One region of the Tenacibaculum halocynthiae genome, then DNA from elsewhere that is predicted to be linked to it. Evidence: riboswitches for the same ligand, from Rfam matches in the RefSeq annotation. Region 1 holds a riboswitch; the other holds the start of a gene.

Region 1 (10,703 bases):
GACATTTACAATGTCTAAAGTATGGCACAATCCATCTTATAAATTCGAAGATGATAAATCAATACTAATAGAAATACCTAAAGGATTAGATTTAAAACCAGCTCCTAATCCAAATGTATTACTAGAAACAGGATATTCATGGGCTTTAAAAGATTATGAAAGAACAATTCTTATATTAAATACAGCTTTTGGTTCATCTGCAGATCTACCAGTTGATATGGGAAGTTTACGATGGCCAATAGAATATAATCTTTGCGAAGATCGTTTTAGTAATCAAACTAAACTAAATAAAGAAACTGACGGATTGGTTAATGCATTAGAAGTGGCTATTAGAGAAGCTATAAATTCTAATATAAAATATCAAATAAAATATTGGAGACCTTTTATAATCTATTCTCAATGGAGAAAAGATCATATATATCCTTATAAAATAACGGTCTCGTTAAAAACGAAAATTAAGGAGTTTAGAGAATTATTAAAGACTAAAAATAAAATAAGATTAACCGGGAAAAAAGGTAGCGGAAAAACAAGGTTTGTTCTTGAAGCTTTACAAGAGCATGAAGAAATGCGCTATGATTCTTTAGCTGAACAAATAATTTATCATGATTATGAAGGAGCTACCGCAGGAGATATATCAATACAACTGACCGAGTTGAAAAATTTAAATCAACATAAAATATTCATAGCAGACAATTGCTCTTATTTAAATCATTCAAAACTAATAGATAAATTTAAAAGAACAAATGTTAAAATTATTACTATTGCCTCAGTTGAAGATGTACAACAAACTGACAATGCGAATATATTTATTGAAGAAAAGATTACTATTGAAGTATTTGAGGAAATAATAAAGGAAAAATTTGGAACAGAGAAAGTATCAGAAATAATAGAATATTTTGATTCTAATTTAGATGAGTTTATAGATCGAATATTTGATGGTATTGGTAAAGAAAATATTGATGTATCTAATATTGAATATTTGAAATTGTTATTAGGGGAATATTGGATAGAAAAAGGTGCGCTGAAATTTTTATTTGCTCTAGCGTTTTTTAAACAAATTGGAGTTACAGGAATCTATAAAAAGGAAATAAATTTTATTAGAGAAGTTTTTATTGATTGTAGTGAATGAAGTTATTAAGTTAAAAGAGTTTTTAGAATTGAAAAGGTTTATAAAACCTAAAGGAAATTTTATAACACTGAATAGGTATGAAGATGAGCTAAAGGAATATGGGATAGAACAGTCAATAGATAATATAGAAGCTGTTGTTATTGGTGTAGGAAAAAACAATTTATGGCCTCGCTTTAAACAAACTTTTCTTAAAATTTTGAGACAACATCCTCAATTGATAGAAAACCTAAATAACGACGAGGGCTTGTTAAATCAACATGATTTTATAGACTCAGAAAAAGGAGGTCATTTTTTAAACTTATTAGCAGATGAATACCACGATATAGCATTAGATAAATTAACTAAAAAAGTAGAAAGTAATGACAGAGGTATTTAACATTGAGGAATTTGATTGGTATACTATCGAAACTCTTCAAAAATTATGTTACTATGAAACAACAGCAACTTCTGCGATAAAGTTACTTTTTAAAATTGCAAATAAAGAAAATCAACTAAAGCAAAAAGCGTACAATGCTTTTAATCATGTTTTTCAATCTAGATTAGGAGAGACCTGTTTGAATTATAACTATAGATTACAAATATTACAAGATATTGAAGACTTTACAGGAATAAACCTGCTAGTAATTTCAGCATATCAAAGAGCATTAAAAAGTCATGCCTATTCTGGTAATATTCATTCAGGAGATATTGATTATATAGAAAAACAATTTAAACCTTCAAAAAAAGAGGAATTAGATTATTTTAAGAAAGTAATAACTAAACTAAAAGCAATAGCTCTAGACTATGAAAATGATTATTCTGAGTTAGCAAAAAAGGCTTTAGTTTTTAGGCTAATGGATCAAGCTTTATATGGTGATTTTAATGGCATAATGGCTTTTGTAAAAGAAATTTCTGAAAAAGAAAGTGCTTTGTCTCAAGAAATAAGAACACCTTTGTTAGAATTAAAATCTAAGAAGTTTGACCTTAGTGTTGAGAAAAATACGACTATCAATGAAATTTTAGAGAAGTATATCCCTAATACAATAAAAGAAGAGCTTGAAACCATAGTAATAAATGCTCCTTGGGTTAATGAAAAAAATGAGAAAGGTAGATATATCAATCTTTCTGGCGAAAAAGCAAAGGAATTAGCAAGGAAGTATTTTGAAGATAAAAACCACACTTGGTTAAAACATTTAGATTTATTATTAAGTGGAGAGCAAAAGCAAACTTTCCTTTTTGCCGAAGAGCTAGCAAAGTTGTACGTCAAACCATTTATTAAATTAAATATAGTTAGAATAGTAATTACTTTAAGTAAAATTAAAAGTGAACAGCAAAACGGAATTTTTCTTAATGGAATTATAAGTGGTTGTAATAATGATGAAATTACAAGATTAGCTATTGATTTATTATTAAAATACGATACAACCAGTTTTTTTAGTCTATTAGCTACTAAATATATCAAAATACTTACGTATTCTGATTTAGAAAAAATAAAACCAATATTACATAAAAGCGATAGATATTTGTTTAACATTGAATATTTGGACTATTCAAATTTAACTAATGGAGAATTTAAAGAGTTCATAAACTGGGTAAAGGAAATAAACCAATCTTTTGCTCTACAGTTGATTTGGGAGCTTTTAAGAAAAGAAGATAGGTGGAATGATTTAAAAGATATAATTAATAATTTATTATATCAGGATAACATATTTGATTTTAAATCATCTATAAACTCTAGTTTACATATTGAAGATTTAATTTTAAAATCTTTAAACGATAATGCAGATGAAGATAAAATAGACTTCATTACTAAAAAGGTATTAGAAAAGTACCAGGATTATTCGTTTAATGATGAAGGGTTTCTGAATAATCTACTTTATTCACTCTTAGATAAATATTGGAACATAACTTGGCCAATTATAGGAGAGTTTTTGATTGATAACTCTATAACTAGCTTTGGATTACGAACTTTTCTTGATAGGATAACTTTTAAGAATGAACAACTTTATCTTTGGGCTCTAAAAGATGATAAGCATACTTCAATAGCGATAAAATACATGGAAGTATTTGATGAGAGCGAAAACGGAAGTTTATCATGGGATATTTATGCTAAAAAGCTAATAGATGAAAAAGGAAATACAAATAAGTTTCTTGAAAATTTACATAGTAAGTTTATAAACTATAGCATAATTGGTATTTCAGCTGAAAATTTATATAAAAAAAGAAAACAATTAATTGAGGAGCTTGAAAAGCACAAAATAAAGGAAGTACAAGAATTTGCATTTAATATGAAAGAAGTTTTGGTTAAAAACATAGAGCAAGAAAAAATACAAAGAGAAAATTACGAATAAATGGAAAGATAAAATAATAAAACATTAGATGAATTAAAGAGAAAATGATTTGGTGGTAGAGAGGCGATTAATCGCCTCTCCACCAATATCAGTCTCCACCAATACCATCCAAAACAACAACCATAAAAATGGACAAATTCAAAAATAAATACCGCATCTCCTCTACCCGATTACAAAATTGGGATTATGCTAGCAATGGTGCTTATTTTATAACCATTTGTACCAAAAACCGAGAACATTATTTTGGTGAAATAAAAAACAAAGAGATGCAGCTTACCGAAACAGGAAAACTAGCAGAAACCTATTGGATGGAAATACCCGAACACTTTCCCTTTGTTACTTTAGGCAACTTTGTAATAATGCCCAATCATGTGCATGGTATCTTGATAATAGATAAGCCTACTTCACAAGTAAAGACGTTGCAGTGCAACGTCTCCACAATACAGGACAACAGCTCCACAACCAATGACAAAGCAAAGAGACTGCAATGCAACGTCTCCACAATGCAGGACAAGATCTCCACTAAAAACCAACAGATGTCAAAAATTGCCCCGAAAGCAGGCTCAATTTCAACCATTATAAGATCCTATAAATCTGTAGTAACCAAAAATGCCCGAAAAATAGACACCAATTTTGCATGGCAATCACTATTTCATGATCATATTATTAGAAATGCAAAAGCATTTGACAACATTCAAAATTATATAGCCAATAATCCTTCAAAATGGGATGAGGATACATTTTTTGAATAGCTTAGAAAATAATATCTGCATTAAGTACAGACGTTGCAGTGCAACGTCTCCACAAGACTATCCACCACCAATAATAAAAAACAGCAATTCCCCTAGACAAACTATATAATTCAATATTTTTGTTTTTCTAAAAAATAAAATTAAAATGCAAAAACTACAACCTATCATGTTGGTTGGCACTGGATCAGATGTTGGAAAGAGCTGGATAACAACAGGTATTTGTAGATGGCTTAAACAAAAAGGATATACACCTGCTCCGTTTAAAGCCCAGAACATGTCATTAAATAGTTTTTCTACCCCTGATAATTTAGAAATTGGAAGAGCGCAGGCCGTGCAAGCAGAAGCATGTGGTATTCCGCCAACGGTAGCAATGAACCCTATTTTATTAAAACCCTCATCGGTAAATAAATCGCAAATTGTATTACATGGAAAACCAATTGGCGACCAAACTGCCAAGGAATATTTTTTAGGAGACAATAAAAAACACCTATTTGAAGAAGCTAAAAAATCGTTTCATCAACTAGCTTCAAAACAGAATCCTATTGTAATGGAAGGTGCTGGAAGTATTAGTGAACTAAACTTAAAACATAGAGACATTGTAAACATGCGAATGGCTGCTGCAGCTAATGCCTGCGTATATTTAGTAGCAGATATTGATAAAGGAGGCGTATTTGGTAGCGTGTATGGTACTATTGAATTGTTAGAAGAGTGGGAACGTAAATTAGTAAAAGGTATTATTATTAATAAATTTAGAGGAGATACTGCTTTATTTATTGATGGAAAAAAGAAACTAGAGGAGCTCACTAAGATTCCTGTTTTGGGTGTTTTACCCTATGCAAAAGATATTGTAATTGAAGAAGAAGATTCAGTTGCTTTAAACCAAAGAGCAACAACGGCGATTGAAAACAAATTAAACGTAGCCGTAGTGAAACTACATTACATGTCTAACTACACCGATTTTCAATCGTTAGAACAAGAACCGTTAATCAATTTATATTTCACTAGAAATTCGGAAGAACTAAACAAAGCAGATGTACTGATTATTCCGGGTACAAAAAATACGATTGAAGATTTAATAGCCTTAAAAAAAGACGGTTTGGATACCATTATCAAAAAGCAATATGCACACATTCCTGTTATTGGGATTTGTGGAGGCTATCAAATGTTAGGAAACACTGTAAAAGATCCTTTTTCAGTAGAAAGTAATAATTTACAAGAAGAAGGATTAGGATTGTTTGATATTGAAACCACCCTAACAAAAACGAAACAAACGATACAGCGTAATTTTCAGTTTAAAAACTTTAAACAACTTTGTGAAGGTTATGAAATTCATATGGGAGAAACGATTGTACCTAAAAACAAGCATTTAAATCGTATTAATAATAAAGAAGAGGGCTATTTTGATGGAAATAAAAGTTGGGGAACCTACTTGCACGGTATTTTTGACAATCAAGAAATTGTAACAGAACTACTACAAGTAAAATACCCAAATGCTGAGGCTATCAATTATAAAGTTTTTAAATCGGCACAATTTGATAAATTAGCTGATTGGATTGATGAAAATTTAGACATGGAAACCATCGTAAAAAATAGCGCACAAGAATGTTAAACGGCCATGGTGATGACCTTCATTTGATAGAAGGAGAAATTAAGCACAACTTTAGTTCAAATGTGTATTATAAAGGATGCCCAGAATCGTTACTTGATGAAATTTCAAAAAATATTAAAGAGATTCAAAGCTACCCCTCTCCTATTGCCAATGAGTTGAATGACTTAGCAGCAAAAAAGTTTCAACTTCATAGCAATCAATTTTTGTTTACCAACGGAGCAACAGAAGCCTTTTATTTAATAGCGCAGTTATTTTCAGCAAAAAAAGCAGCTATTGTAGCACCTACTTTTGCTGAATACGAAGATGCTTGTAGTATTTTTAAGTTGGACTACCAGTTAATTTCTAGAGCAGCAATAAAAGATACGAACGTAGATCTACTGTTTATATGCAATCCTAACAACCCAACTGGAACTTCTTTTTCTAAAAAGGAACTGGAACTTCTTTTTAAGCAAAAACCAGCAACTACATTTGTAATTGATGAAGCGTATATTGAATTTACAGATAACTTAGAGTCTGTTTCTTCATTAACTACTAAGCATGCAAATTTAATTGTCGTTCGGTCATTAACAAAAACATTTACGATTCCTGGATTACGATTAGGCTATATCATTTCAAACCCCTCAAACATTAGTACACTATTAGCACTAAAGATGCCTTGGAGTGTAAATACGTTAGCTATAAAAGCGGGGGAATTCATTTTTAACAATTATAAAACACTTCAATTCAATGCCTCTGAATTGTTAGAAGAAACTACTGTTTTTAAGAAAGAGCTTAAACGAATAAAAGGTATAAAAGTTTGTGAAAGTAATACTTCTTATTTTTTAGTTGAATTACTGAATAGACCGGCAAAAGAGTTAAAAGAGTATTTAATAGAAAAGCATCAAATTTTGATTAGAGACGCCACAAACTTCAACAATTTAGAAGGAGAACACATTCGTCTTTCAACACAAAATAAAGCCGCTAATCAGCTACTTATTCAAGCATTAAAAGAATGGATTTAACTTCAATTTACATACTAGTTATTGCATTTGGTTTGGATTTACTTTTAGGAGATCCTAAAAAACTACCGCACCTTATTATACTATTTGGTAATAGTATTTCTTTGGGTGAGAAATGGCTTAATAAAAATAAGCACCAACTTTTAAAAGGAGCCTTTTTAACCATCACTTTAGTTAGTATTTCTTTTACGGTACCGTATTTAATTATAAAGTGGCTGCATGCATGTAATTTTAAAAGTATAGCCACTGTGTTTTCGGTTGTAATGTTGTTTTACTGCCTAGCCAACAAAACATTGGTAAAAGAAGGCTATGCTGTTTTTAATACACTTAAAAACGAAGGATTAGAAGCTGGGCGTAAACGTTTATCGTGGATTGTTGGTCGTGAAACAAATAATTTAAATGAACAGCAAATTAGAATCGCTACTTTTGAAACCATGTCTGAAAATTTAAGTGACGGTGTCATTGCTCCACTTTTTTATTTTTTAGTATTAGGAGTTCCTGGTGCTATGGCGTATAAAATGATTAACACCTTCGACTCTATGATTGGGTATAAAAATGATCGATATCTATTATTTGGTCGGTTTGCTGCAAAACTAGATGATGTTGCTAACTATATTCCATCAAGAATTACTGCACTATTAATGTTACTTGTTCAGTTTAAAATACATGGAATTTCTTTTGTTTTCAAAGAAGGAAAAAAACATAGTAGTCCTAATGCTGGATACCCAGAAGCCTCTTTAGCATTTATTTTAAATTGTCAATTTGGTGGTCCTAATTATTATCATGGAAAATTAGTTGATAAACCTTTTATAGGAAACAATAACAGGAATATAGAACATGATGAAATTAAAAGAGTTGCTACCATTAACTATAGCTCAAGTATTCTTTTTATTGCAATTATAATAGGATTACTCGTATTTTTTCAACATGTATAACCTACCTAAAAAACATATCATTACTGGGGCTCCAGGCACTGGAAAAACCACTTTAATAAATCTTTTAAAAGATACAGTTCCTTGCATGGATGAAGTTTCTAGAAGAGTTATTATTGATGAGCAAAAAAATAATAGAAACGGAATGCCATGGGAAGACATCCACCGATTTACTGATCTTGTTTTCGAATTAACAACTAAAGAATTATTAAATTCAAACACGCTAATTTGTGATCGGTCTTTATTAGATTTAGAAGCCTATTTAACGGTAGCAAATAAACCAATTCCTAATTACTTACGAAATTTTCCTTATAAAAAAAACTACCACACAACTGTTTTTTTTGCACCAACTTGGTTTGATATTTACTGTAAAGATGCACAAAGATTACAAGAATTTGAGTATTGTTTAACCCTAGAAAAAGCACTACTAGAACAGTATACCAAAAAAGGATTTGAAATTATAATGCTTCCTAAAACTTCTGTTACTACAAGAAAAAAACTGGTTTTAGAAACTATCGTATAATAAAATACTATATATTCGCTTCGATTTTTGGTTTCTTATTCTTTCATAAAATTTTTGAATAAGAATTAAAAGGGAATTTGGTGCAAATCCAAAACTGTTCCCGCAACTGTAAAGCTTATTAAAGGCTTCATTAACAAAAACCACTGTAGGTAAAACTATGGGAAGGTAAATGAACGCTAAGCTAAGTCAGGAGACCTGCCTAAATCAAAACATAATTTAAACTTTCGGGAATAAAAGTTAACGTGTTCGATGGCCTATTTTTTGTAGGCTTCTTACTCTTATATTTTAATTTCTGAGCAAATAAAACTTAATGAAATTAAAATTAGTTTTCTTTTTTCTACTTAGCAGCAATTTATTGATTGCTCAAAAAACAAAATCTGTTCAACTTTTAAATAAAGTAAACAAGCATCCTATTCAATTTTCTTCTATTGTAAATAATAATACTAAAAAAGGAACAACATCAAATAATAAAGGTTTTTTTAATATTGTTGGGAAACCGAACGATACTATTAACATTTCGTACATAGGGTATAAATCAGTTAATTTTCTGTTTAAAGACTTACCTACTATCATTTATTTACAACCAACATCTTTTGAATTAAAAGCAATAGATATTTCTGCTAACAGCAGAAAAAGTGTTGAGTTAAATAAACTTCAGATAAAAAACTTAGATGCACCACTAACTACAAATAATGTAAGTTCGAAAATATTAAAACTTAGAAATTCAAATGATTTAGGGAGTGCTGTTAAAAGTGCTACAGGAGTTAGACCAATAAACAGGTATGGTGGTTTTCAAACATTTAGAATTAGAGGATTTAATAATTTCGTACTCTTAAATGATGGAGTAAGAGACGAGCGTCATAACCTTTCAACAAGTGCGCCTAGTACCAACTTAGCAAATGTTAGCCATATTGAAGTACTTAAAGGCCCTGCTGGTGTTATGTTTGGACATTCTGCTTTGGGTGGTATTATAAATATAGTGCGAAAAAAACCTACCTCTACTTTTACTGGCGAGTTTAGTGCTACTTATGGTTCTTTTGACACCTATGAAATGTCTGCAGGTATCGGAGGTCCAATAAATAAAAAATTAAAATATAGGGTAGATTTTGGGCTTACTAAGTCAAATGGCTGGAGAGATTATCGGGTGAACACTAATAATGCTTCTTTTTCACTTAACTATACGCCTACTAAAAAAGATATTTTAGAAGTATCGTTCCAAACCAATAATGATATATATGATACCGACACAGGTATTCCAGTTGATGAAAATGGAGATATTGTTGCAGGAATGGATCCGAAAACAAGGTATAACGATCCTCAAGATTATTTAAAGCACAAACGTTTTGATTTACAGATTAAATACAAGCATAAATTTAATGATAAGGTAAAATTAAGTAATAATTTATCGTGGTCTGATGATGATATCAATTACCTATCTACAGAATGGCTTTATTTTAATACTGCTAAAGATTCGATAACTAGAGGGTTTCCTTTTTACTTTAACCATACAACAAATACAATTCAGAATCAATTAGATGTAAGTTATCAATTTAACACAGGTAAAATAAAGCACAAATCTATTTTTGGTAATTCTATAACTTTTTTAGACAGAAAATCATTTAGAGGAAGCGTAATTGGTCCTGGTGTAAAAACTACTATTTCAGTAATAGATCCGATTTTAAACCAAGGACACATAGAAGCTGTTGATGAAAGAGTACAAATAAGAGATGAATTTAATAGTGGATTTTATTGGCAAAACTGGTCAGATATCTCTAATCAACTTAAAGTTTTAATTGGTATACGTTATGATATTTTTGAAGGAAGCTATGCTACTGATAAAATTAATGCAGATAGATCACTTATTGAAGCTGGTAAAGAAACAAAAATTCCTTCAACTGCTTTAAGTTATAGAGCTGGTTTAGTGTACCAACCTTCTAAAAACTTTAGTATTTTCTCTTCATATTCTAACTACTTTAAACCTTCTAGAACAATATCACCAAGTAGTCAAATTTTTGATCCGGAAGAAGGCTATCAATTAGAAGGAGGTATTAAATTTGAAAAACTGAATAAGCTAAACATTACCCTTTCTAGTTTTTACATTTTAAAGCATAATATAGTAGAACGAAATAAAGTTAATGAATACCGTCAAATTGGAGAGGCTGATTCTAAAGGAATAGAATTAGATATAGAATATACACCACTTAAAAACATATACATTAAAGCTGGATACGCTTTTACAGAAGCTAAAATACGTGCTTATGATGCAAGTGATTCACAAACAAAAAAAGAAGGTAATGCACTACCTTTTGCACCAAAACATTTAGCAAATATGTGGCTTAACTATGAGCTAAAAAATGGGCTAGGCTTTGGTATTGGTGGTAATTATACGAGTGATAATTTTACAAACTCTAATAATTTATACAAACTGCC
Region 2 (10,703 bases), on a different contig from region 1:
AGAATTAGGGCCTGGAATTAAATTAGTAGCACCTACAAGATCTAAAAAATGTTCTTGAGTCATCCATTTTCGTTTTGTAACAACTTCATCTTCCATCATTGCTATATGTGCAGCTGGTCCACCAAATGCAATACATCCTAGTTTAAAAAATAAAGTAGCTACTTCTTTTAAGTCTTTTTTTTGTGATACTGTTTTATTTATTTCGCTCAAAATATTTTGTTATATAGCTAAACTAGTTATTTTACACGATTGTAAAAAGATAATTGATAGTTTGGTAATAAATTTGGTTGAGTAATTTTTATTAAATCTTTTAAAACAAGGTCTGGACGTACTGGAGATAATTCAAAATATATTAAACCACCAGTTTCACCTTTATTGTGAGCAATAGAATATAAGTTGTTGTTTATAAAAGCATCAAATTCTTTGTAATGAATATTGGCAGTTGTTAATTGTGTTTTTGTTTCATACAGTCCACAATTAAACCAAAAATTTGCTTTTTTCCCTTTATCTAAAACCTCTTCAAAACTAAGTTGTAAACTACCTGTTCCATTCGTGTCTTTCCATAAATAATTAAGATTTGCGTCTTTAAAATACGATGAAAAAAAACTTTTTCCTGCAGGAACATTCCAAACATCCTTAAACATACTGCCCGAAATAACAGTGATATTTTTATTATTTTCTTTGGCAATATTCTTAGCTTTTAAATATTCTGCTTCTATTTTGTTAAAAATACTATCGGCTTCTTTTTCTTTGTTAAGTAAAGCACCAAAAAACTTTATCCATTCTGCTCTACCTAAAGGAGTTTCTTCTAGCCAATCTCCGTTAAAAACTACAGGAATACCTGCTTTTTTTATATTCTCATATAATTTATTGTTTGGGTGTAATGAAAAACCAACAACAAGTTCAGGGTTTAAGTCCATTAATTTTTCCGTATTCATACTTTGCTCAGAACCTAATTCGATTACTTTTCCTTCTGTTATTCTTTTTCTAGTTTTTTTAGAAGATATATATTGGGTATTAGGAAAACCTACTAAAGCGCTTTCTGAACCTAATAACTCTAGCATTGGAATGTGCGTAGTACTAGTAACTACCAGTTTTTTAACTGGCACTTTAATTTCATTTTTATTGTTTTTAGAGTTACTAAGTATGTAAGAAAATTGTTTGTTTGACTTTTGAAATACCTTTTTTATAATTAACTCTTTATAACCATTTTTAGTAATAATTTCAAAACCTTTAGCATATTTTAATACGCTTATTTTATCTGTTTTTTTAATACTTTCTTTTTGATTAGATGATTTACATTGAATTAAAAAAAAAGATATTATATATAATAATAAAAATTGTTTCATAATATTTTAAACTAAATTTAGTTTTATAATAGCACCATAAGCAAGTTTTAAATCAAAGGATTTTTCTAATGGTATATTGTTTATATATGACCAAATACTTCTAATCACTCCAGCATGAGTAACTATTATAGCCTTTTTTGTTTTATTTTGTTTCAGTTCTTTTAAAAAAGATGTAGTTCTTTGATGTAAATCAATATATGATTCTCCATTTTTTGTTGGAACATTAACGAAATCGTTCATCCAAATATCTAAATCCACTCTATTAATTTCATCCCATTTTTTTAGTTCCCAATCACCAAAGTTCAATTCTTTTAATCGATTGTCAAAAGTAATTTTTGTAGTTAATTCTTTTGCTAAAATTGCACAACGTTTTAATGGACTACTATAAAAAGTTACATTTTCATTGTTCACAGGTATTTCTTTTAAAATAGGCTTAATTTCTTCTAAAAAAGAATCTCTAATGTTAATATCTGATTGACCATAACAAATACCTTTTACTATATCAGGTGTAGTATGCCTTATTAAAATAATTTCCATAAACTTAAAATAGATAAATAAAAAATAACTTCAGAAACTTGTTGTAAGGCACCAGCACAATCTCCAGTTTGTCCGCCAATCCATTTTTTAAAAAAATGTCCCATGTAAAGAAAAGTAACTAACAATGGAAGTAAGGCTAAAAAGATTATATTTTTTTGAAAAAAAAGTAAAGGGAGTACACCAAATACACCTGATATGATTAGTGATTTGGTACTCATTTGTTGGGTAGTTGGTTTTACTTTAGAACTATCAATATCTCTAACATATTCGTGAGTATAGAGTAATAAAGTAGCTATAAATCGACTAATACTATGTCCAGAAATAATAACAATAATAAGGTTAATTGATAGGTCTTGTAAATGATATAAAGCTAGAAATTTTAAAGCTAAAATAAATATTAAACCACTTACTCCAAAAGTTCCTAGTCTAGAATCTTTCATAATCATTAATATTCTTTCCTTAGTCCACCCACCTCCAAAACCATCACATACATCTGCAAACCCATCTTCATGAAAAGCACCTGTAATCCAAATAGATGTTATCATACTTAGTATGATAGCAATATCCTGAGTAAAAAGAAAAGAAGTAATAAAATATGATAAGGAAGCTATTGAGCCAACTAATATTCCTACTAAAGAAAAGTATCTACTACTTTTATTTAATATTTCAGGAGAGTGATCAACCCACTTAGGGCAAGGTATTCTAGTGAAAAATAGTACAGCTGTTAAAAAGTAATGAATTTGATTTTTCATGTTTTAAGCTTCAGAAACGTTTGCACTTTTAAAAGTAGCCATTTCATTTAAAAAGTTTACACTAGATTTAATTATGGGAAAAGCAACAGCACATCCAGTTCCTTCACCTAATCGTAAGCCTAAATTAATTAGAGGTGTAGCGTTTAGATAATTTAACATTTTTGTATGGCCTTGCTCTCCAGATGTATGACAAAAAATACAATAATCTAAAATATTTGAATTAAGTGCATTCGCAGCTAATAAAGCAGAAGTAACAATAAAACCATCAATTAGTATTGTCATTTTTAATGAAGCTGCCTCTAACATGGCTCCACACATCATAACAATTTCAAACCCACCAAAAGAAATTAAAGCATCAATGGGAGTATTTAGTGAGTTTTTATGAAAATCATATACTTCTTTTAATGTATTTATTTTAGTTTTTAAACCTTCATCATTTACTCCAGTACCTCTACCAACACATTGTTCTATAGGTGTATTTGTGAAATAACTCATTAAAAGCGATGCTGAAGAAGTGTTTCCAATTCCCATTTCTCCAAAACCTACAATATTACAACCTTCACTGTATATTTTTCTTACAAGTTTTTTTCCTTTAGTAAACGCTAATTCACATTCTTGTAATGAAATGGCTTTTTTTAAACTATAGTCAGCTGTTCCTTTAGCTATTTTAGCGTTGATTAATTCAGAGTTAGATTCAAAATCGGCATTAACACCTGCGTCAATAATTTTTAAATTAATAGAATTTTGTTTACAAAAAACATTGATAGCTGCCCCTCCATTTAAAAAATTTAAAACCATTTGTTGTGTTACTTCTTGGGGGTATGGACTCACCTTGTTTGTTTTTGCTATACCATGATCACCCGCAAAAACCATAATAGTAGGTTTTGATAGAGTTGGAGTTGAAGTATCTTGAATTAACCCTATTTGTAAAGCTATGGTTTCTAATACTCCTAATGCTCCAATTGGTTTTGTTTTATAATCTATTTCTTCTTGAATGGTATTTTGTAATTTTTTAGAAAGATTGGGTATTATTGTATTCATTGAGTTTATTTTAACGTTAAAGGTAGTCCAGAAACCATAAAAATAGCTTTATTAGCATGTTTTGAAATGTATTGGTTGGTCCAACCTTGTAATTCAGTAAATTTTCTACCTACTTCAGTTTGAGCATGCAGTCCCATGCCTATTTCATTAGAAATGATAATAATGTTAGCATCTATTTGAGCTAACTTATCTATTTCTTTTTTTGCTAATTCTAAACTTAACTGCACATCGTTTTTTGTATCTAGATAAAAATTGGTAAGCCATAAAGTAACACAATCTATAACTACAGTTTGTTTTTCAGAAATAAAGGTACTAATTAATTTTTCTTCTTCAATAGTTGTCCAACGATCATCTCTGTCAGAAATGTGTCTTTCAACGCGTTCTTTAAAATTATCATCCCAAATACGAGAGGTTGCAAGGTATATTGGAGTATCAGATAAAGATTCAGCAAGTTTTTGAGCATAACTGCTTTTTCCTGAACGTTCACCTCCTGTTATATAGTAAATCATAGATATGTTAAATAGAGAAGACAAATATTGCAAAGATTTTTAATAAAACGAAGATTAAAGTAAATTACTATTTACTTTTGTTTTTTTTAGATAAAACAAACAAATGATTGTATCCTCTTTTATGCCAGCTGTAACCCAAATGATTTACGACATGGGTTTGCAAAATTATTTAAATGGAATAACTTTTGAATGCCCTAAAATAGCATTAAAAGAAAAAGAAGTTGCTGTTCGATATAAATTAGAAGGAAAGGAATTAACCAGTAAAGAAATAACTGATATTTTTTCAAGAACTAAAGCTGAAGGAGGTACTTTGTACTATGTAGATGAACCTATTCTTAAGAGTATATCGCCTGACCTTATTTTTACGCAAGATGTATGTGATGTTTGTCAAATAGATACAGAATCTGTTGCAAAATCAGCTTACAAGTTAGCGAAGCACCCAAAATTAGTTTCAATAACACCAAACTCTTTAGAAGATGTTTTTAATAATGCTTTGACTATTGCAAGAGAAATGAACCAAGAAAGTATTGGAATTAATTATGTAAACGGATTAAAAGAAAGAATATATAATATTGTAGATATTCAAAGGATACATAAAATACAATCTAAAAGTGTATTATTATTAGAATGGATTGACCCTTTGTTTAATTGCGGACACTGGATTCCTCATCAAATAGGATATGCTGGAGGGGTAGATTTATTATCACATCCATCTGGAGATAGTATAGTTATTTCTTGGGATAAAATTGTTAAGTATAATCCTGAAGTGTTAATTATAGCACCTTGTGGTTATGGAATAAAAAGAACTCTTGAAGATATGAAGTTTTTAGAAGATAAAAAAGAATGGAATACTTTAAGAGCAGTGAAAAATAAAAAGGTATACATTGCTGATTTTGCTATGTTTACTCAATCATCAGCAAGTACTTTAGTAGATGGTATAGAGTGTTTGGCCCAAATGATTCACCCTAATCATTATACTATTGCTGATGAGTTAAAAGTTAAATTTTCAAATTATTACAGCTAAGTTGTTGTAGGTATGTAATAATAGAATACATTTGCCATTATTTTTGGTTTTTCTTTAACAATTAATTAAAGGAAATTAAAAGGGAATTCGGTTAAAAACCGAGGCTGTTCCCGCAACTGTAAGCTAATAATATTGTAATTAATCTTTACGTCACTGTTTTATTTTAAATGGGAAGACAAATTACAATAAGCAAGCCAGGAGACCTGCCAAATAATATTGATGTAAATCAAACTTTCGGGATAAAAGTTTAATGTAAAGATGATAAAAAAAACAATAGCCTTTTCATTCTTTTTTTATACACTTATAAGTGTAAGTCAAAACGACTCTATTTATAATCGTTTAGACGAAGTTATTATTAATTCTACTAAAAAATTACAAAAATATTCAGCTGGTCAGAAAATAATAAACCTTTCTGATTCCGTTATAACTAGAAATTTAGGGTCATTTACAGATTTAATTAGGTATAATTCATCAATATACTTAAAAGAGTATGGTAAAGGAGGAACTAGTTCAGTAAGTTTTCGAGGAACAAGTGCCTCCAATACAGCTGTAGTTTGGAATGGGATAAATATAAACTCAGTTAATAACGGCCAAACAGGATTTAATTCATTAACAGTTAATTTATTTGATGCAATTGATATAAGAAGTGGGGGAGGAAGTATTGAATATGGTTCTGGAGCTATAGGCGGGACAATACATTTAAACGATATACTTCAATATAATGATACATTTAAAATTAATAACGAATTTATTTTTTCTGGAGGAAATTATTCTACATTTAATTCTATCTATAAATCAAAAATTTCTGATAATAATTACACTGTTTCGTTAGGGATATCTCATAATTTCTCTGATAATGATTTTAAGTTTTTTAATACTGAGTTTAATAATACAAATGGTAATTATGAGAATTATGGAATAAATTTAGGTTTTGGATATCGATTTAAAAATAATTCTGAGCTTAAGTTTTTTAGTACGAGTTATTTAGGAGAACGTCATTTTTCGGGAACATTGCCAAACCCAAGTTCAGCAAATGAAAAATATAAGGATACTAATTATAGAAATATGTTGATTTATGGTTTTTCATCTCGAAATATAAATCATGAAATAAAAGTAGCTTACTTAACACAGAAGTATCAATACTTTTCAAATAAACTTTCAGAAAAATTTAATTTTGGAAAGTCAAGAAGATTTATAGGAGGGTATTCAGTAGATTTAAAACTTCCTCAAATAAATGCAACAGTATCTTCTTTTTCTGAATATGAATCTACCTTTGGTTCAACAGACATGATTCAAGAAAAAAATAGGAAACAATTTTCTCAATATTTCATTTATAGCCAAAACATCAAAAAACTTATTTCATTTAATATTAAATTAAGAAAAGACTTCAATTCTGACTACAATGTTCCATTTGTATATTCCGCAGGATTAAAAATAAGACCGTTTTCAAAATTTTATATAAGAGTTAATGGATCTAAAAATTATAGAGTACCTACATACAATGATTTATTTTGGCCTGGACAAGGTAATTTAGATTTATTACCAGAAATATCTTTACAAGGAGAAGTTGGTGTTGGGTATAAAAATAAAAAGCTATCTATTGATATAGGCGGATATTATATTAATACTGAAGATAAAATTGTTTGGACTCCTTCAGGAGATCCTAATAGACCAGGAGTATGGGTGCCTATTAATTTATCAAAAACTAAGAATAAAGGAATTGAGGCAAGTTTTAATTATAATCTTGACTATAAAAACTATAAAGTAGTTACAAGTATTAATTATAATTATACTCTTGCTAAAAATACAAGAACAGATAAATTTTTAACCTTTGTTCCTAAGCATTTATTAAATAGTAATTTGACTATTAGTTATAAAAAAGCTTCTCTATTTTTTCAATCATTATTTAATGGAAAAATATATACAACTGAAGAAAATTCAGAAGACTTTAATGTTCCAAGTTTTTTCTTGTTAAATACAGGAGGTGAGTATAAAGTATTTCAGAAACTAAATAAAAGTTTAACCTTAGGGTTTAAAATAAATAATTTACTTGGTAAAAAGTATGTAGTTTTGCCGAGGAGGCCAATGCCAGAAAGAAATTTTAATATAAATATCAATTATAAATTTTAAAAATGAAAATAACTAAATTATTTGGGGTATTATTTTTAGGAACCATTCTTTTTACATCATGTAGTGATGATGCTGAATCGAATTTACCTAAAGGAGATTATGAGAATGGAATTTTAGTGAGTGGTGAAGGAACAACAACGGTTTCAGGCTCGGTTTCATATGTGTCAAATGATCTTTCAACTGTAGAAAAATCTATTTATAAAAAAGTAAATAAAGTAGAATTAGGAGAATATGTTCAATCAATTTCTTTTGATAAAGATAGAGCGTATATTATAGCAGATAATCAAAATACGATTACTGTTGTGAATCGTTTTACTTTCGAAAAAGAAGGAACAATTACAACAGGTTTAATTAAACCAAGATATATGACCATTGTAGGTGATAAAGGATATGTAACAAACTGGGGAGCAACCGATAATGATAATGATGATTTTGTTGCTATTGTAAACTTATCTTCATTTCAAAATGAAGGTAAAATAGATGTTGTCTTAGGTCCTGAAAGAATAGTATCTAAAAATGGTAAATTATATGTGTCACATAAAGGAGCGTTTGGAACTAATAACAAAATAAGCGTGATAGATATTTCTACAAAAAAGGTAGATAAAGAGATTACAATTAAAGACAAGCCGGATGAACTATATATCAACAATTCTGGTAAATTAGTTGTTTTATGTGAAGGAAAAACAATTTATGATACAAGTTGGAATGTAACTGGTCATACTAAAGGAGCAATTACTTTTATTGATACAACTGAAAATAGATGGGAATCAGAGTTAACGTTTAAAGAAGGAGATCACCCGTCTCAAATGGTAGTTAGTAACAATAGTATTTATTACAGTTTAGGTAAAGATATTTATAAAGTAGAAGACAATGCAATAGTTCTTCCAACAGCAAAACTGATAACAACTGATGCTGGTTATTTATATGGGTTGGCAGTAAAGGATAATAATTTATATGTATTAGATGCTAGTTTTACTGGATTAAGTAAGTTGAATGTTTATGACTTAGTAACTAAAACCAAAAAAGAAACAAAAGAAGTTGCTTTAGGAGCTTCTAAAATTTATTTTAACTAATAAGTTTATAATAATATCTCCCCTTAAATCTATAAAGTTCATTTATAGTAGCAAAAGTTCACTTAAATGTGAGCTTTTGTTTTTTATATAAGTTGTTAGTTTTCAGCCCTGACTTTTTTTTGTGTAAAATTATTATATTTTTTTGTAACATAATTTTAAAACAAACGTCTTGTAGGAAAGTAATTAACGTTTTAACAGAGAATTAGTATATAAATAGTTAATCGATTTTTACTTTAGTATAAAAATTAACTAACGAATGATAAGAATTGAAAATTTACATAAGTCTTACCCAATAGGTAAAGAGTCTCTTCATGTTTTAAAAGGCTTAGACCTACATATTAAAGAAGGAGAATTTGTATCAATTATGGGGTCATCAGGATCAGGAAAATCTACTTTATTGAATATAGTAGGACTACTTGATACACATGATGAAGGAAACTATTATTTAAATGGACAATTAATTGAAAATTTGAATGAAAAAAAAGCAGCTGTTTTACGTAATAAATTTTTAGGTTTTGTTTTTCAGTCTTTTAACTTGATATCCTACAAAACTGCATTAGAAAATGTAGCTTTACCATTGTATTATAAAGGAATGGGGAGAAAAGAAAGATTAGAAACAGCATTAGCTTACTTAGATAAAGTAGGGTTGAAAGATTGGGCAAATCATTTACCTAATGAACTTTCAGGAGGACAAAAACAACGTGTTGCCATTGCTAGAGCTTTAGTAACTAAACCAAAAGTTGTATTGGCAGATGAGCCTACAGGAGCATTAGATTCAACTACAACAGATTCTGTAATGGATTTATTAAAAGAAATTAATGATGAAGGGATGACTGTTTTTGTGATAACTCATGAGGAAGAAGTAGCAGAACAAACGAATAGAGTTGTTCGCTTAAAAGATGGAGTGATTATTAGTGATGAATTGACTGGAGTAAAGAATAAAGCCAAAGCAATATAATTATGTTTGATTTAGATCGTTGGAGAGAAATATTTCAAAGTATTAGTAAAAATAAATTACGTTCTGCATTGTCTGGTTTTACTGTTGCTTTTGCTATTTTACTTTTCACTTTGCTTTTTGGTATTGGAAACGGACTTCAAAATACATTTAAAAATGAGTTTGCTAAAGATGCAATCAACTCAATTTATATTTGGGGAAATAGAACTACAAAAGCTTATAAAGGAAATCAAATTGGGCGTAGAATTCAATTTAAAAATGATGATTTCGAATTTTTAAAAGAAAAGTATTCCGATAAAATTCAAATGATAAGTCCACGTATACAAAGAGGGGTAAAGGTGGTGTATAAAACAGAAGAAGATAATTATACTATGCGAGGAGTTTATCCTAAGTATGATTTATTAGAATCTGCTGAAGTAACAGAAGGACGTTTTTTAAATATTAGAGACATTAACAAAAGATCTAAAGTTGTTGTTATTGGTCGCATGGTTGAAAAAGACTTATTTGGTCAAATTAGTGCTTATGGTAAACTTTTAAATATAGGTGGAATCATGTATAAAATAATTGGAGTTTTTTCTGATCCAGGAGGAGACAGTGATGAACGATATATTTATACACCGTTTACAACAATGCAGCAAATTTATGGGAATAATGACCATATTGGTGAATTTGGTATGACGTACGACCCTAAGTTAAGTGTAGATGAAGCAATTGCTTTTAGTAATGGTATGCTTAGGGCTTTAAAAAAGAAACATGAAGTAGCACCTAATGACCAAAGAGGAATTAGAGTAAATAACTATGCTGAAGGTAACAAGAATGTATCAGGAATGATGGTTGTTTTAGGTATTTTAATTTTAATTATTGGTTCGGGTACATTAATAGCGGGTGTTGTAGGTATTAGTAATATTATGGTATACATTGTAAAGGAGCGTACTAAAGAATTAGGAATTAGAAAAGCTGTTGGAGCAACTCCTAAATCTATTGTTTCTATGATTATGTTAGAAGCTATTTTTATTACAGCATTATCAGGGTATATAGGCTTAATGTTTGGTGTAGGTATTTTAAAATTATCAGGACCTACTTTAGAAAAATACTTTATTCTAAACCCAGGAGTTTCAACCCCGGTTGTTGTAGGCGCGACCATTACACTAGTTTTAGCAGGTGTTATAGCTGGTTATTTACCAGCGAAAAAAGCAGCGAACATTAAACCAATAGTAGCCTTAAGAGCAGATTAATTATGAAATTTTTATTCGATAAAGACAGCTGGCAAGAAATTTATGAAAGTATTCGTAAAAATAAAACAAGAACAGCAATTACAATTTTTGGTGCTTTT

What was found. A riboswitch is a leader RNA that binds a small molecule or an ion and turns the genes downstream of it on or off. The one in region 1 is predicted to bind cobalamin.
Region 2: it holds a riboswitch for cobalamin, as region 1 does, so the genes downstream of both, ACKTTQ_RS17570 (TonB-dependent receptor domain-containing protein) here and ACKTTQ_RS08105 (TonB-dependent siderophore receptor) in region 1, are expected to answer to the same signal.

The regions. Positions count from the first base shown of each region.
Region 1 covers NZ_CAZELG010000021.1:230,954-241,656, forward strand. The annotation lists gene ACKTTQ_RS08065 (hypothetical protein) at 1-1,129, shown strand, start outside; gene ACKTTQ_RS08070 (hypothetical protein) at 1,158-1,505, shown strand; gene ACKTTQ_RS08075 (hypothetical protein) at 1,489-3,459, shown strand; gene ACKTTQ_RS08080 (hypothetical protein) at 3,996-4,211, shown strand; gene ACKTTQ_RS08085 (cobyric acid synthase) at 4,357-5,820, shown strand; gene ACKTTQ_RS08090 (pyridoxal phosphate-dependent aminotransferase) at 5,814-6,821, shown strand; gene cbiB (adenosylcobinamide-phosphate synthase CbiB) at 6,812-7,753, shown strand; gene ACKTTQ_RS08100 (AAA family ATPase) at 7,746-8,273, shown strand; cobalamin riboswitch at 8,285-8,490, shown strand; gene ACKTTQ_RS08105 (TonB-dependent siderophore receptor) at 8,584-10,703, shown strand, end outside.
Region 2 covers NZ_CAZELG010000044.1:10,392-21,094, forward strand. The annotation lists gene chrA (chromate efflux transporter) at 1-210, opposite strand, end outside; gene ACKTTQ_RS17540 (ABC transporter substrate-binding protein) at 237-1,349, opposite strand; gene cobC (alpha-ribazole phosphatase) at 1,356-1,886, opposite strand; gene ACKTTQ_RS17550 (adenosylcobinamide-GDP ribazoletransferase) at 1,871-2,638, opposite strand; gene cobT (nicotinate-nucleotide--dimethylbenzimidazole phosphoribosyltransferase) at 2,642-3,679, opposite strand; gene ACKTTQ_RS17560 (bifunctional adenosylcobinamide kinase/adenosylcobinamide-phosphate guanylyltransferase) at 3,685-4,188, opposite strand; gene ACKTTQ_RS17565 (ABC transporter substrate-binding protein) at 4,292-5,212, shown strand; cobalamin riboswitch at 5,240-5,437, shown strand; gene ACKTTQ_RS17570 (TonB-dependent receptor domain-containing protein) at 5,471-7,342, shown strand; gene ACKTTQ_RS17575 (cell surface protein) at 7,345-8,415, shown strand; gene ACKTTQ_RS17580 (ABC transporter ATP-binding protein) at 8,672-9,373, shown strand; gene ACKTTQ_RS17585 (ABC transporter permease) at 9,376-10,605, shown strand; gene ACKTTQ_RS17590 (ABC transporter permease) at 10,608-10,703, shown strand, end outside.